One region of the Cytobacillus spartinae genome, then DNA from elsewhere that is predicted to be linked to it. Evidence: riboswitches for the same ligand, from Rfam matches in the RefSeq annotation. Region 1 holds a riboswitch; the other holds the start of a gene.
The links. A riboswitch is a leader RNA that binds a small molecule or an ion and turns the genes downstream of it on or off. The one in region 1 is predicted to bind lysine.
Positions count from the first base shown of each region.

Region 2: linked by a shared signal. The riboswitch ahead of ACFYKX_RS17175 (Na+/H+ antiporter NhaC family protein) and the one ahead of ACFYKX_RS24745 (aspartate kinase) in region 1 are both predicted to bind lysine.

Region 1 is NZ_JBIACK010000019.1:60,144-68,880, forward strand. Features, by position in the region: gene ACFYKX_RS24720 (enoyl-CoA hydratase) at 1-603, shown strand, start outside; gene ACFYKX_RS24725 (electron transfer flavoprotein subunit beta/FixA family protein) at 714-1,487, shown strand; gene ACFYKX_RS24730 (electron transfer flavoprotein subunit alpha/FixB family protein) at 1,534-2,511, shown strand; gene trxA (thioredoxin) at 2,751-3,065, shown strand; gene uvrC (excinuclease ABC subunit UvrC) at 3,281-5,053, shown strand; lysine riboswitch at 5,118-5,296, shown strand; gene ACFYKX_RS24745 (aspartate kinase) at 5,610-6,839, shown strand; gene ACFYKX_RS24750 (YslB family protein) at 6,961-7,410, opposite strand; gene ACFYKX_RS24755 (succinate dehydrogenase cytochrome b558 subunit) at 7,786-8,394, shown strand; gene sdhA (succinate dehydrogenase flavoprotein subunit) at 8,502-8,737, shown strand, end outside.
Region 2 is NZ_JBIACK010000009.1:85,662-94,398, forward strand. Features, by position in the region: gene ACFYKX_RS17155 (bifunctional metallophosphatase/5'-nucleotidase) at 1-35, shown strand, start outside; gene ACFYKX_RS17160 (YunC family protein) at 117-419, shown strand; gene ACFYKX_RS17165 (HD-GYP domain-containing protein) at 851-1,945, shown strand; gene yunB (sporulation protein YunB) at 2,079-2,837, shown strand; lysine riboswitch at 2,913-3,095, shown strand; gene ACFYKX_RS17175 (Na+/H+ antiporter NhaC family protein) at 3,309-4,865, shown strand; gene ACFYKX_RS17180 (sodium-dependent transporter) at 5,223-6,737, shown strand; gene ACFYKX_RS17185 (methionine/alanine import family NSS transporter small subunit) at 6,737-6,844, shown strand; gene ACFYKX_RS17190 (M23 family metallopeptidase) at 6,937-7,899, opposite strand; gene lipA (lipoyl synthase) at 8,229-8,737, shown strand, end outside.

The sequences.
Region 1 (8,737 bases):
TTCTCAGCTGGTGCAGATATTAAGGAATTTACATCCTTTAAAAGTGGTGAGGAATTTGCCGGTCATGCTGGCTATGGTCAGGACTTATTCGAAAGAATGGAAAGGTTCCCTAAACCAATCATTGCAGCCATTCATGGTGCTGCATTAGGAGGCGGCCTTGAGCTTGCGATGGCATGTCATTTTAGACTAGTAACAGAAAATGCAAAACTTGGCTTACCTGAGCTACAGCTAGGATTAGTTCCTGGATTTGCTGGAACACAAAGATTGCCTAGATACGTTGGGGTAGCAAGAGCTGCTGAAATGTTATTTACAAGTGATCCAATCACAGGGGAAGAAGCTGTAAAGTATGGTCTTGCAAACCATGCGTATCCTGAGGATCAATTACTTGAGAGTGCTTATAAAATGGCTAGTAAAATTGCTAAGAAAAGTCCTGTCTCCATTAAGGCTTCTATTGAACTATTAAACTTTTCGAAAACTAAAGAGTTTCATAGCGGGGTTAAAAGAGAATCTGAGCTTTTTGGAAGCGTATTCGTTTCTCAAGATGCACAAGAAGGAATTAAAGCGTTTATTGAGAAAAGAGAACCCAATTTTACTGGAAAATAATAATCCGTTTAAGAAAGTTAATAAGAAAGCTTATCATAATCCTATAAGTTTCTTAATATATCTTATCTTTAGCACGAAAGAAATGTTTTTAATACTTAGGAGGGGAAACCATGAACATCTACGTTTTAATGAAAAGAACTTTCGATACTGAAGAAAAAATCGCTATTTCAGGCGGTAAAATTAATGAAGACGGTGCAGAATTCATTATCAACCCTTATGATGAATATGCAATTGAAGAAGCAATCCTAGTGCGTGATGCACAAGGTGGAGAAGTGACAGTTGTTTCTGTTGGAAATGAAGAAACAGAAAAGCAACTACGTACAGCACTAGCAATGGGTGCAGACAAGGCTGTTCTAATCAACACTGAAGATGACCTTGACTATGGAGATCAATTTACAACAGCAAAAATTTTAGCTGAATTCTTAAAAGATAAAGATGCAGATTTAATTCTAGGTGGAAACGTTGCAATTGATGGTGGATCAGGTCAAGTTGGTCCTCGCGTTGCAGAATTATTAGGAATGCCGTATGTAACAACAATTACGAAGTTAGAAATTGATGGAACGAAAGCAACTGTTACTCGTGACGTAGAAGGAGATTCAGAAGTTATTGAAACAAGCCTTCCTTTATTAGTTACAGCTCAACAAGGTCTAAACGAACCGCGTTATCCATCTCTACCTGGAATCATGAAGGCTAAGAAAAAGCCATTAGATGAACTAGAGCTAGATGATTTAGATTTAGAAGAAGATGATGTAGAAGCTAAAACGAAGACGATCGAAATCTATTTACCACCTAAAAAAGAAGCAGGAAGAGTTCTTGAAGGTGAGCTAACGGATCAAGTAAAAGAACTAGTAAATCTTCTTCATACTGAAGCGAAAGTAGTCTAATCGAGATTCGGATATTCTGAGAATAATAACGCAGGAGGTAATCGAAATGGCTAGAAAAGTATTAGTATTAGGTGAAGCACGTGATGGGTCTTTACGTAACGTGTCTTTTGAAGCAGTTGCTGCAGCTAAAACGGTAGCTGAAGGCGGAGAAGTAGTAGGAGTTTTAATTGGGGAATCAGTAAGCGCTTTAGGACAAGAGCTTATTCAATATGGTGCTGACCGCGTAGTAGTAGTTGAAGATGCAAAGTTAGGTCAGTATACTTCTGATGGTTACTCACAAGCATTATTAGCGGTAATCGATTCTGAAAGCCCAGAAGGGTTAATCTTAGGACATACTGCACTAGGCAAAGATCTTTCACCTAGAATCGCAGGTAAATTAGGTTCTGGTCTAGTCTCTGATGCTACTGCTGTAGAAGAAGCAGGCGGAAACATCGTGTTTACTCGCCCAATCTACTCTGGTAAAGCATTTGAGAAGAAAGTTATTACGGATGGTCTAATTTTTGCAACAGTTCGTCCTAACAACATTGCGCCTTTAGCGAAAGATGATTCACGTACTGGAGATGTTTCAACTTTATCGGTAGACATTAAAGATTTACGTGCAATCATTAAAGAAGTTGTTAGAAAAGCTAGTGAAGGCGTAGACCTTTCAGAAGCAAAAGTGGTAATCGCTGGTGGGCGTGGTGTTAAGAGCGAAGAAGGTTTCGAACCTTTAAAAGAGCTTGCTCAAGTATTAGGTGGAGCAGTAGGTGCATCTCGTGGAGCTTGTGACGCTGAATACTGTGACTATTCACTTCAAATTGGTCAAACTGGTAAAGTAGTAACTCCTGACCTGTACATTGCATGTGGTATTTCTGGAGCTATTCAGCACTTAGCAGGTATGTCAAACTCTAAAGTAATCGTTGCGATTAACAAAGATCCTGAAGCTAACATCTTCAAGGTAGCAGATTACGGTATCGTGGGAGACTTATTCGAAGTGGTTCCAATGTTAACAGAAGAGTTTAAAAAATTGAAAGTAAATGCATAATAAAAAACGAGCGGGGTCTTCCGCTCGTTTTTACTTGTCTTATTCCTATATTTCTCCCTCATCAATGTGCTAATATCTTGCATAGTTCATATATTTTAGGGAAAATTACGTTCGAAACAAATTATTAGCATGATTTAACAAACGGTGATATACTGACGTTAGAATTTGAGTTTAAAGAGAAGCAAGGGCTTTCATTCGCAACTTAGCCCATGCTGATTAACTTTAGGAGGCAAATAATTATGGCTATTACAAATGCAACTGATCAAAATTTTACTGCTGAAACTAGTTCAGGGTTAGTACTTGCAGACTTTTGGGCACCATGGTGCGGACCTTGTAAAATGATTGCTCCAGTTTTAGAAGAGTTAGATTCTGAAATGGGCGATAAAGTTAAAATCGTTAAAATTGATGTAGATGACAACCAAGAAACTGCAGCTAAATTTGGCGTAATGAGCATCCCAACTCTTCTTGTCATTAAAGATGGAGAAGTTGTTGATAAAGTAGTTGGATTCCAACCAAAAGAAGCATTAGCTGAACGTTTAAATTCACATCTTTAATACAAAGCAAGTTGACTCCTGGCCTGGCTAGGAGTTTTTTTAGTTCAAAAAATCCCCTTCCTACCACTTATAGGTGATTTATCTATCATTAGGAATATTAATATACTTTCAAAAACCCCACATTTTCTTTAAAATAGATAAGTAATTCTAATCTTTTAAAAGGGTCTGGCCCCTTTTTTATATGATAAATTTTTTACGGAGGAGGTGCATTTGCTTTGAACGATACTTTCAAAAATAAACTAGCGCTACTACCAGACCAACCAGGTTGCTACTTAATGAAAGATCGACAAGGTACGATTATCTATGTTGGGAAGGCAAAAGTTCTGAAAAACCGAGTGCGCTCTTATTTTACGGGTTCACATGATGGAAAGACCCAGAGACTCGTTGGGGAAATAGAGGATTTTGAGTATATTGTAACTTCTTCCAATATTGAAGCACTTCTACTTGAGTTAAACCTGATAAAAAAGCATGATCCAAAATACAACGTCATGTTGAAAGATGATAAGACATACCCATTTATAAAGCTAACAGCAGAAAGACATCCTAGACTCATCACAACTCGAAAAGTGAAAAAGGACAAAGGAAAATATTTTGGTCCCTATCCAAATGTTTCAGCTGCGAATGAAACAAAAAAACTTCTAGACAGAATCTACCCTTTAAGAAAGTGTTCAACATTACCTGACCGAGTTTGTCTTTATTACCATTTAGGTCAGTGTTTAGCTCCATGTATAAAAGATGTTCCTGAAAAGACCTATAAAGAAATGGTTGAAGAAATTTCAAGATTCCTAAACGGTGGCTATAAGGAAATAAAAAAAGAATTAACCGTTAAAATGAATGCAGCAGCAGAGGAATTAGACTTCGAAAGAGCAAAGGAGTATCGGGATAAAATTGCTCATATTGAAGCTACAATGGAAAAGCAGAAAATGACGACAACAGATTTTACAGACCGCGATGTTTTCGGATATGCGGTGGACAAGGGTTGGATGTGTGTTCAGGTATTCTTTGTAAGACAAGGAAAGCTTATTGAAAGAGACGTATCAATTTTTCCAATATATAACGAGCCAGATGAAGAGTTTTTAACATTCCTAGGCCAGTTTTATGATCAAACTAGCCATTTCAAACCGAAGGAAATACTTCTTCCAGAAGAGGCAGATGAGGTTCTAGCAGAACAGCTTTTACAGGTAAAAATCCTTAAACCACAGAGGGGACAGAAAAAGGATTTAGTCAAGCTCGCTGAAAAGAATGCTTCTATAGCTTTAACGGAGAAATTCTCGTTGGTCGAACGGGATGAAGAGAGAACGATTAAAGCGGTAGAGCAGCTTGGTACTCAACTAGGAATTTATACACCTCATCGAATTGAAGCATTTGATAATTCGAATATTCAAGGAACGGACCCAGTATCAGCAATGGTAGTTTTTATCGATGGAAAAGCCGCTAAAAAAGAGTATCGCAAATACAAAATAAAATCCGTAAAAGGTCCTGATGACTATGAGTCGATGAGGGAAGTTACTAGACGTCGGTACTCACGGGTTCTAAAGGAAGACTTGCCACTTCCAGATTTAATTATGATAGACGGTGGGAAAGGTCATGTTGAGGCTGTGAGAGATGTACTAGTAAATGAACTAGGTCTTGATATTCCTCTTGCTGGATTAGTAAAAGATGATAAACACCGTACTTCACAATTGTTGTATGGAGAGCCTTTGGAGGTTATTCCTTTAGAAAGGAATAGCCAAGAGTTTTACTTGCTACAAAGGATACAAGAAGAGGTTCACCGTTTTGCGATAACTTTCCATCGACAATTAAGAGGGAAATCTGCCTTCCAATCCATTTTGGATGATGTAGAGGGAATTGGCGAAAAAAGAAAGAAGCAATTGTTAAAGGAATTTGGTTCAGTAAAGAAGATGAAGGAAGCAAGCTTCGAGGATTTTACCAATATCGGTATTCCTAAAAATGTAACAGAAGAATTAATGAAAAAATTACAAGACTAGCTACTCTAAAAATAGTGTGCTATAATGTAAACTAATTTGATATGTCATCACTTTACATTATTAAAGTGAAGGTAGAGGCGCGAGTGCCATTAGTAAAGGCTTGGAGAAGGATGAGTTTCTGAGAAAAGCTTTGAAAGGGGATATTCGCCGAAGTATAGAAAGGCTCATTTCTTTCTGTGCTGGTCCTGCATTAAATAAATGCAGGATTGTCAAGACTTATTGTCTTGGAGAGCTATCTCACTGTGTTTGCGTTGAATGATTTGTATTTTCACGCCCTTTTAAACACAGCAATGAGATAGATCTCATTGCTTTTTTTGTTGTCTAAAGCTATTTTCACAATACTTGCTGTTTTATGAAAAATGATAACTAAACGGAAATTTACAGTAACTAGGGGCATCTTTTCGTTCCAAAAGAGTACCTGTAAGTGAAATTCTTAAGGTTATTAAGGTCATTTTTTTTTAGAAACACAGTAGAGTTAACGAAAAAAAGCCTTGTCAAAAAAAGCGTAAGGGACAAAATAACCTTAAATGAGATCTGCAGAAAGAAGGGGAAAAGTGTGGGATTAATTGTCCAGAAATTTGGTGGAACTTCGGTAGGAAGTGTAGAAAGAATTTTAAATGTGGCTGAACGCGTTATTGAGGAAAAGGAGAGAGGAAATGACGTTGTGGTTGTCGTTTCCGCGATGGGAAAGACAACAGATAAGCTTGTGAGCCTAGCAAAAGATATATCTTCAAATCCCAATAAACGTGAAATGGATATGCTTTTAACAACAGGTGAGCAAATTACCATTTCATTATTAACGATGGCGTTACTCCAAAAAGGTCATGATGCCATTTCCTTTACCGGCTGGCAAGCTGGCATACAAACGGAATCAATCCACGGGAATGCAAGGATATTAAATATAGATTCAACCAGAATAAAGTCAGAACTAGATAATGGAAGAATTGTCGTTGTGGCTGGGTTTCAAGGTATAACCGAGGATGATGCCATTTCAACTTTAGGACGAGGTGGATCGGATACAACTGCCGTTGCCATTGCTGCTACTTTAAAAGCAGATAAGTGCGATATTTATACAGATGTTACAGGAGTTTATACAACAGACCCCCGTTATGTTAAGGATGCTAGGAAGCTTTTAGCTGTATCTTATGATGAAATGCTTGAACTAGCAAACCTAGGTGCAGGAGTTCTTCACCCAAGAGCTGTTGAATTTGCAAAAAATTATTCTGTTCCATTGGAAGTACGTTCAAGCATGGAACGTGAAGTAGGGACAATGATCGAGGAGGAAGTTAGAATGGAACAAAATTTAGTTGTACGTGGTGTTGCTTTTGAGGATGATATTACAAGGGTATCTGTCCTTGGTTTACCTAATTCATTAACAAGTCTGTCTACGATTTTTACTACATTGGCATCAAATCATATCAATGTGGACATTATTATACAGAGTTCCACAAATGAGAATACAACTAATTTATCTTTCTCGATCAAAAGTGATGATTTAAATGAAACCATTAAAGTGTTAGGTGATAATAAATCAAAATTAAATTATATTGGGATTGAATCGGAGTCTGGCTTAGCTAAAGTTTCCATTGTTGGCTCAGGAATGATTTCAAATCCAGGGGTTGCAGCGGAAATGTTTGAGGTATTAGCTGGAAATGATATTCAAGTAAAAATGGTTAGTACGTCTGAAATTAAGGTTTCAACTGTTGTTGAAGAGGGGAATATGATTAGAGCAGTAGAAGCGTTACATCAAGCTTTTCATTTAGCAGGAACTCCTGTTAAAGCCTAGTTAAATTAACAAGATATACTACTATGTTAACAGCAAAAATGTTGTTACTATAATCTAAGAAACAATAAAAAAGCTTTCAGGTGGTATTCCCCTTGAAAGCTTAGCTTTTAAAAATATTCACTTAGTCAACTACATCTTTTTTATCCCATTTTACAGTAAAAATTACTTTTCCTGCACGCTTTTTTGGATGTTCGTATGCTTCTGCAGTAGTTTTCCGTTGGGACTCAATCTGTTGGGCTAGAAATCCTGCCTCAAGCTGAAAAGAGCAATCATCTTTGATCTTGAACCTACGTGTTATTAACTCACTTGAAAGTTCAAATTCTAATTCATTCTTTTTATGCTCGATAAGGCTTAATGTCCCCCAACCTGCTTGTTCAAAGAAGTCCACAACTTGTTCGATGCTATCTAGCGGAAACTTACGAGCTAGCCCTTTTCCTGCCCAATAAAGAATGGCTGGAGTTTCTTTTCCTAATAATTCTGGTAAGAGAATATCTCTTATTAATTCATATCCAAATGCTGAAACAGAAACGATAGGATCTGTAACTTGCTCAATTTGTTTATTGTCACTCATGTTTTCCCCTCTTTCTATTATTCTATTATATACAATTCCAGTGATTTTTAAGCATGAAATCCTAAAAAAAGAGGTCAGGAAGAAATAGTAATAAATGTTATTTTGATATACTCAAAAAATTGTTATTTTCTTTTGCTTTTAAGCAGTATTTACTTTTTTTGTAATATCACAATACCTAAAAAAATTTTTCAATATAAGAGATTTTGTGAATACGTTTTCTTGACGCTCTCTAATGTTGGGAGTAAAATGAACATGTCACATAATTGTAACCAAATGTTAATTAAGTGTTCAAACTGATGGATATTATTGTTTCTCAGTTGGGGATTAAGTGAAACTATACATCCATCACTGTTAAATTTTAAGGGGGGTAAAGTTATGGCAGGGAATCGAGAGTTTGTTTACCGTCGATTACATTCGTTGCTTGGAGTTATACCAGTTGGACTATTCCTAATACAGCATCTTGTAATCAACCATTTTGCTACAAAGGGAGAAGAATCTTTTAACAAAGCTGCACACTTTATGGAAAGTCTACCTTTCCGTTACGCTTTAGAAATAGGTATCATTTTCTTACCTTTATTATTTCATGCAATCTATGGACTTTATATTGCTTTTACTGCTAAAAACAACACTAGTAATTTTGGATTCTTCCGAAACTGGATGTTCCGTCTTCAACGTATCTCAGGTGTTATTACACTAATATTCGTTGTTTGGCACGTTTGGGAGACACGTATTGCTGCTGCGTTTGGAGCTGAAGTAAACTATCAAATGATGGAGAATATTTTAGCTAGTCCATTTATGCTAGGATTCTATATCGTGGGTGTTATCTCTACTATCTTCCACTTTGCTAATGGGTTATGGTCATTTGGAGTTAGCTGGGGACTTACAGTATCACCTAGATCACAATTAATTTCAACTTATGTAACACTAGTGATCTTTATTGCATTATCGTTTGTTGGCCTTCGTGCAATTTTTGCTTTTGTATAAAAATTAAAGCCTAGAGCTTATATATATCATTCATGCTTTTTAAGCAAGCCTAAGATAAACTATTAGATCGGGATTTTATAGACTAACGATTAAGGGAGTGAGTCACGATGGGTAAAGGAAAGGTTATTGTTGTCGGTGGTGGACTAGCTGGATTAATGGCAACAATTAAAGTAGCAGAATCGGGATCTCCGGTAGAACTATTCTCTTTAGTACCGGTAAAACGATCTCACTCTGTTTGTGCCCAAGGTGGTATTAATGGAGCAGTTAACACAAAAGGAGAAGGTGACTCTCCGTGGGAGCACTTTGATGATACAGTGTATGGTGGGGATTTCTTAGCAAACCA
Region 2 (8,737 bases), on a different contig from region 1:
AATGGAAGCTAAAGTCTGGAAAGGATTGCTCATAAAAAGTGTGTAAAAAGGGCAAACGAAACATACACGTTTTTCCCTTCCATTCATAATGATATAGGGAAGGGAGCGTGGAAAAAATGATGAATTTATCGCCTATCGAAATTAACGGGCATACATTTTTAAGCGTATCTGTAGTATTACCGAAAACAAATCTACTGGTGGTTACCAGTGATAAAGGATATATAATGTGTGGAGCACTTGACGTTGCTTTGCTAAACGAAAAGTTAAAGGACCGGAAAGTGATAGCAGGAAGAGCTGTAGGTGTAAAAACGATCGAACAGCTTTTAGAAGCTCCTCTAGAATCAGTCACTTATGAAGCAGAGGCATTAGGTATCCATAAAGGGATGAAGGGTAAAGATGCAATGCTTAAAATGATATAAAGTAGAAGGGTCGCTGCAATGCGGCCTTATTTTAATTTAGAGAAAGGTTATACAACTCTAAAACATAATATATATTAAAAGTAGTTAGTACACCTTAACGATAGATTTTGACTGAGTTTCAATAAGAGCTTTATAGGTCCATCTTCAGCTGAAAACTCGTGTAAGCACCATTAATGCCCATATAATGGAATTAATATGGTAGAAACGTAGTGAAAAGTGACAGAAGTTTGTCTATTTAGATAAATTAATCAATAAATAAGGTACAAAAGTCTGTTGAATTAGTATAATAGATAAAGTTATTGTAGGTAATAATAGAAATTTTTGTTGAAATATGTAATATTTACTATCAAATTTTACTAGAATTTGTAGCTATTTAAATTATTGGTTCAGATAATCATATTTTTACACTTAAGAAACGGGAGTTATTCTTCATGAGACTAGTTGCAACCGAATTTGTAGAACCGGGTTCAATTCTTGGAAAAGCTATATTGAATGACAAAGGACAAGTTCTACTTAATGAAGGGGTAGAGCTAGGGGAAAAGGTCATCCAGCGGCTTCAAGAGAAAGGAATCTCATATATTTATATTAAAGATGAAGCTACTGCTGATATAAGCTTTAAAAGTGCGATTTCTGAAGAATTAAGAAAAGAAGCAATGAACACTATTGAGTCTACTTTTGCTCAGGTACAAAAAGAAAGCTCAATATCAAGCTCATTTGTGATCGAAAAAGCTTCACAGCGCTTTACGGAGGTTATCAGACACTTACTAAGTGAAATAAAAAATAATCGTGACTTGCTTACATTATTATCGGATGTTTATACATACGATAATTATATTTTTACCCACTCTCTGAATGTAACCATGTATTCCTTAGCAATCGGCATGGAGCTACAACTGCGTCCAAGAGAATTAGAGTTACTTGGGCTGGGGGCTATTTTGCATGATGTAGGTAAGATGAAGATTCCGGCAGAAATACTATTAAAGCCAGGAAAACTTACTGAAGAAGAATTTTTTGAAGTAAAAAAGCATCCTGAAGAAGGATTCAACATACTAAGAAATGTTCAAACCATTTCATTGTTAGTAGCACATTGTGCGTACCAGCACCATGAGCGGATGAATGGATCAGGGTATCCTAGAGGAATTAAAGGTGCAGATATCCATGAGTATGGAAGAATTATTGCGGTGGCGGATGTGTTTGATGCTGTTACTTCTAACAGAGTATATAGAAGAGCCATGTTACCACATGACGGGCTAGAAATCTTATTTGCTGGAGTGGGGTCACTATTTGATCAAAAAGTGGTAGAAGCGTTTCGACGTGCAGTGGCCATTTATCCAGTGGGGATTACCGTTGAATTAAATGATGGACGTAAAGGTGTAGTATCCAAACAAAACGTTGGTGTGAGTGACAGACCTTTCGTTAGAATTTTAGAAGAAAATGGTCAGACGGTTGAGCCATATGAGTTAGATATGTGTGCAGAGTTAACAGTGGTTATTACTGGGTGTGATACAACTTTCCCTAAAGAATAGAAAAACAGAAATCCATAATGTATCTTCTTAAAAATCACTTTACCAAAAAAATAAAAAAGAAAACAAATTTAAAAATTTTGCGCTAGTTCCCCTCTTTTCAGCATACATATAGCTTGTAAAGGGGGGATTTGTCTTGCCAAAATTTCGCGGTCCGCGGCCGCGGAGAGGTCCTTTGCCGTTTAGGTATGTATTTTTACTTACATTCGTCTTTTTTTCCTTTTCGACAGCAGCGGGCTTATGGATCATTAATGAGGGGTTAAAGCCTACTCTTATAAGCTATGCAGACTCACAAACTAGAAAAATTGCCACTCTAGTGATAAGTAAGGCCATTAACAAAAAAGTAGCTAATGTAATGGATATAAATGAAATTATAGAAGAATCATCAGCTGAAAATGGCGGCTCAGGGATGATCAAGTTTAACACAGAGATTATTAACCGTGTGTTAGCTGAAACTACAAATCTTGTACAGATGAACATTAAAGAAGCTGAAAGAGGAAATTTATCCTCACTAGAATTATTGACAGATGTTGAGATTGAAATGGATGATACTAAAAGTGAAGAGGGAATTGTCTATTATGTTCCTTTAGGGCAAGCGACAAACAATGCGTTATTGGGGAACTTAGGTCCGCAAATCCCTGTTCGATTTAATGCCATTGGAGATATTCGCTCAGATGTTAAAACTAAAGTTACAGAATATGGAATTAACAATGCCTATGTTGAGGTATTTATTCATCTTGAAGTGAATGTCCAAATTATTATTCCGTTTGCTACAAAAATTACTACAGTCAAACAAGATATCCCGGTAGCAATGGGATTAGTTCCTGGAGAGGTTCCTCAGTTTTATGGTCCGGGTGAAGGATCAACACCTTCCTTAGAATTACCAGTTAATTAAATGTAAGAAACTTCTCGACTATTATAAAATAAGTTGCTATACTAAAAAAATAATTTAATAAAACCTTATCATGTCCGATGGGGTAGAGGTGCGACCATTATTAGTACGCTATGTGAGGATGACAACGTTGATCATAGCCGAAAGGGAAGGCCGCCGAAGCAGACTAAGTATGTCAACACTTATTTTGCTGGGGATACTTTTAACAAGAGTATCACTGTCATTATAGAAACTTTTCTATAATGGGGAGCTACAGATCAGGATGGAGAAACTAATTACTTTAACAAGGAGTAATGATAGATTTTTCTCTATCATTACTCCTTGTTTATTTTCTCCTTCGCGCTAACTAGGCTTTTGAGGCATTCATTATTAAATAATGCGCTTAAAAGAATCGACAACGCCTCTATTGCTTAATAGCGCACCGTTTTCTTATGCTCCTACTATCTAGTAAAAATAGAAGGAGAGCAACAAAAGATGATTAACACAGTATTTTCTTTATTACCTCCATTAATTGCGATATTAATGGTTATTCTTACGAGAAGAGTCCTACTATCTTTAGGTGTGGGAATCTTAACAGCAGCAGTTTTGTTGTCTGAGTTTAATATATCAAAAACATTTTCCATTATTCTCACAGCTACAAAAGGAATTTTTATCTCAGATGGAGAGCTTAATACTTGGAACGTATATATTATTTTGTTCTTACTAGTATTAGGTGTAATAACTGCATTCATTTCTATATCAGGTGGAAGTCGTGCCTTTGGTGAATGGGCGATGAAGAGAGTTAAATCACGTGCTGGTGCTCAAATGGTTGCAGCGTTTCTTGGTATTATTATTTTTATTGATGATTATTTTAATGCACTGGCTGTTGGACAAGTATCACGACCCATTACAGATCGCCAAAAAGTATCACGAGCAAAGCTCGCATATATAATTGATTCAACGTCAGCACCAATATGTGTTGTGTCACCAATATCAAGCTGGGGTGCATACATCATTGCTCTGATTGCTCCAATTCTTGTGGCACACAATGTAACGGAAACATCAGCATTCTCTGCTTTTATTCAAATGATTCCCATGAACCTATATGTATGGACCGCAATTGCGATGGTATTTATTGTCGCGTTACGAAATATAAACATCGGAGCAATGAGAGTTCATGAAGAAAGAGCGGTTTTTGAAGGACAAGTGTTAGATTCTAACAAACCTGCTCCAGGTGAATTAAAAGAGGACCTACCGACGAGTAATAAGGGTACAGTAGGTGATTTAACATGGCCTATTTTAGCGTTGGTCATTGGGACAGTAGGATCAATGTTATGGACAGGCTATACAGCTATTGAAGGGAAAGCAACTCTTCTTGCTATTTTTGAAAATACAGATGTAGCGAAGTCCCTAATCCTAGGTGGCTTAGTAGGATTGACCGTTACAATGGTGTTATTTTTCCGCCAAGTATTTATATTTAAGGGTGTTAACGGAAGTTTGATGGTTACTGGGTTAATCGAAGGAGTTAAATCAATGTTACCAGCCGTTTATATTTTAATGTTTGCGTGGGTTATCGTTGATTTGATTGGTCAGTTAGAAACAGGGGCTTTCTTAGCACAATTCGTAGAAAATTCTAATCTAAACACAGCCTATTTACCAGTAATTTTATTCATAATCGCTGGAGTTATGGCTTTCTCTACAGGAACTTCTTGGGGCTCATTTGGAATCTTGCTTCCGATAGCCGGGGAAATATCTGCAGTGACAGATATAAGCATGCTATTACCTGCTATGGCAGCTGTATTAGCAGGCTCCGTTTTTGGAGATCATTGCTCTCCAATCTCAGATACAACAATCCTTTCATCAACAGGTGCTGGATGTAACCATATTGATCATGTGATGACTCAGCTACCATATGCCCTTATATCAGCAGTAATAGCTATTGCCGGTTATGTTGTTTTTGGATTAACTGGAAGTATGGTACCTGCCTGGTTGATGATTATCGTACTGTTATTAATGTTCATCTTTGTATTTAGTAGAAAAAAGAATGTTTAAATGATAAGAAATAAATACTATAGAATGTTTATTGAAGACAAGGAAAAATTTCTTGTCTTCTTTTTTATAATAGAAGAAATTTTTCGACTATTTATTGAATAAGCTTTAGAAAAGGAGGTGCAAATAATTATTAGTATAATATTTTAAAGTGGTAAAGCGTTAGAAAATAATGTGTTATCCATAGCCGAATGCTTGATGGAAAAAAGATTACTATTCTACTAATAATGTTTTGACAGATGAAAAAAAACTAGCTATACTAATTTTATATTATACTAAAAAATCAGAAAATAAAAAAAGTTTCAATTCTTCTTTTAATTACAGGAGATGAAGAGACTAAAGTAGGAGGTAGGATTTACTATGGAAAATCGTCCACAGTGGGGGACACGAGCAGGATTTATTCTAGCAGCTGTTGGATCAGCGGTAGGTCTAGGAAATATCTGGAGGTTCCCGGCAGTAGCTTATGAAAATGGAGGAGGAGCATTCTTTTTCCCTTATCTGTTTGCACTTTTAACAGCAGGGATTCCGCTTCTAATTATGGAGTTTACAATTGGTCATAAGTACCGTGGTTCAGCTCCATTATCGTATGCACGTCTAAACAAAAAGTTTGAATGGCTTGGCTGGTGGCAAGTAGCTGTTTCATTTGTCATCTCAACCTATTATGCGGTAATTATCGCATGGGCTATGTCATTCGCAGTATTTTCGTTCAACCTTAAATGGGGTGACGATCCAAGTGGATTCTTATTTGGAAGCTACTTGAAGTTAGCTGAAACTCCTGGTCAAGTTGGAGGAATCGTTCCAGGTGTATTTATTCCTTTAATTCTCGTTTGGGTTATTACTTTAGGTGTATTATTCAAAGGTGTTAAAAAAGGTATTGAAGTTGCGAACAAAATCTTTATTCCTGCACTTGTAATCTTATTCTTAGTTATCGTTGTTCGTGCTTTAACACTTGATGGTGCCGCTCAAGGTCTAGATGCATTCTTTAAACCAGACTGGAGCAAAATTGCAGATGGAAAAGTTTGGGTAGCAGCTTACGGTCAGATTTTCTTCAGCTTATCTATTGCATTCGCTATCATGGTTACGTATTCTAGTTACCTTCCAAAGAAGAAAACAGATTTAACAAACAATGCATTCATTACTGGTTTTGCAAACTCTGGTTTCGAGCTTTTAGCTGGTATTGGGGTATTTGCTGCATTAGGATTTATGGCAAACCAAGCTGGAGTACCTGTAAATGAAGTTGTTACTGCAGGTGTTGGATTAGCCTTTGTGGTATTCCCGCAAATTATTAATGAGTTCCCTGCACTAAATGGATTCTTCGGATCTCTATTCTTTATCTGTCTAGTTTTAGCTGGATTATCTTCATTAATATCAATCGTAGAAACATTTGTAGCTGGGGTGCAAGATAAGTTTAAAGTTTCACGTACAAAAGCAGTAGCTGTCGGTGGAGGTCTATCTGCATTAATCTCTATCCTGTTTGCTACAAAAGGTGGATTATATTTCCTAGATGCTGCAGACTACTTTATTAACCAATTTGGTGTAGCATTAGCAGGTCTTGTATCAGTAGTTCTAGTTGCTTGGGGATCAAGGGAATTAAAGAACTTACAATCTCATGCTGATAGCATTTCTGATATTAAGCTTGGCGCTTGGTGGAGAATTTGCTTAGGATTCATTACACCTGCTGTGTTAGGGTACATGATGGTTCAAAATATTATCACTAACATTAAAGATAATTATGAAGGATATCCAACTAGCTTCCTTTTATACTCCGGATGGGGTGTAGCAATTGGAGCAATTATCCTCGGATTTGTCTTCATGAAATTCAAATGGGATAAAGGCACACTTGAAGTCACTGACAAGAAGGAGGTATCTCAATAATGTCTGGAAGTGCAATTACAATGATGCTTATTGGGATGGTTATCATTTGGGGAGGACTTGCTGCGAGTATTATCAATGCAGTTTCTAAGTCTAAGAAAGCAAACTAATCTAAATGTTAAAAGGGCTACCGACAAAGAGTCGGTAGTCCTTTTTAGCTTTAAGTGTTGTGTAGGCTATTATTATTCCTATACATTTTTAACTACCTCTTCTTCCTAGCCTTTTGACGCTCTTGTCGCTCCCATAACCTTAAATGTGGGTATGGATCATAAGACCATTCTGTATATCCATTATCCTTGTACATCCCATAATGGAGGTGTGGAGGGAATTTGCCTGACGTTCCAGGAGGACCGTAGCCAGAGCTTCCAACACCGCCTATTAACATGCCAGGTTCAACAATTTGACCTGCTTTTAAATCCTTTGCAAATCCACTCAGATGGGCGAAATAGTGGTAGTTATTATTTATATCTCGGATTCCGATTCTCCAACCTCCGTAACGATTCCAGCCCTTCATTTCAATAATTCCATAGGAGGTAGCCCTAACTGGTACCCCATAATTAGCGAAGATATCGGTTCCTTCGTGAATTCTCCGACCGCCCCATCCACGAGCATCTCCCCATGTGTTTTTATAACTGTAATTATTTCTGAGAGGGACCGGAAACGCATGGTCGTCTAAGTCTAACCGGTTAAAGTGCTTGTATATAGAAGCTTTACCTATAATAATCCCAACGGTTTTATCACGTTTGTAATAATCCCAAAGACCAATCTTTATATTGTCATGATCGACACCGTATGACAGGAGATAATTTGCAAAAGCGTGTAGAACATCTTCGTCATTTTTTAAGCTTGCTTTCCCGTCACCATTTCCATCAAATCCAATTCCGTTAAAGAATTTAATGGATGTTGGATTCTCATCATCAGGGTTTGGATTAAGTAAACCTACCCATTCTTCAGGCTTAAAATAGATTCCGGTAAGTCCCTCCGCTTTAGGGAGATCTCTTCTAGCCGAGCGGATATTTCGTTCATACTGGTCAACGGCAGCTAAGTAGTACCAAGGAATATTGGTTACTGCCTCTACTTTCGTATAAAGTTCCATCCGTTGTTTATATATGTCCGACTTTTCACTTTCACCGTGTACCTTAACACTACTGGTAATTAAGAAAATACAAATAAATAAAGAAGTAATTCGAAAAAGTCGCAAAATACTCCCCCCTTTTGGATTTTAGAGAATTCTTTAACACCTTTAATATTAGTGACCACTTGCACAACTTTATTTAAAATAGTGAGTTTTCATAAGTTCTCTTTTCACATTCGCTCGTTTCACATGATTAGTTTGTGAGATTTGGTAAAATTAATAAATATCAATTAATGGTAATCCCAATATCTTCGGCTTGTCGTTCATTATAGGTTGTGTTAAAGTGACAACAGACGCAATCTAATTCATATTTATAGAATTAGTGCCAACACTTATCAGTTAAGGATGGAGTGGAAAGATTGAGTAAAAAAGAATACTTACGCAAACCCGAGTGGTTAAAAATTAAATTAAATACAAATGAAAATTACACAGGACTCAAAAAGATGATGAGGGAGAAAAACCTTCATACCGTTTGTGAGGAAGCTAGATGTCCAAACATTCATGAATGCTGGGCTGTAAGAAGAACAGCAACATTTATGATTCTTGGTGATATATGTACGAGAGCATGTCGCTTCTGTGCTGTTAAAACAGGTTTTCCAACAGAATTAGACTTGCAAGAGCCAGAAAGAGTAGCAGATTCGGTCGCATTAATGAATCTTAAGCATGCAGTCATTACTGCTGTCGCTAGAGATGACTTAAAAGATGGAGGAGCAGCAGTCTTTGCTGAAACCGTCAGAGCTATTCGTAGGAAAAGTCCCTTCACTAGCATTGAAGTCCTTCCTTCTGATATGGGTGGAGTTTATGACAATCTTAAGACCCTAATGGATGCAAGACCAGATATCTTAAACCATAATATCGAGACCGTTCG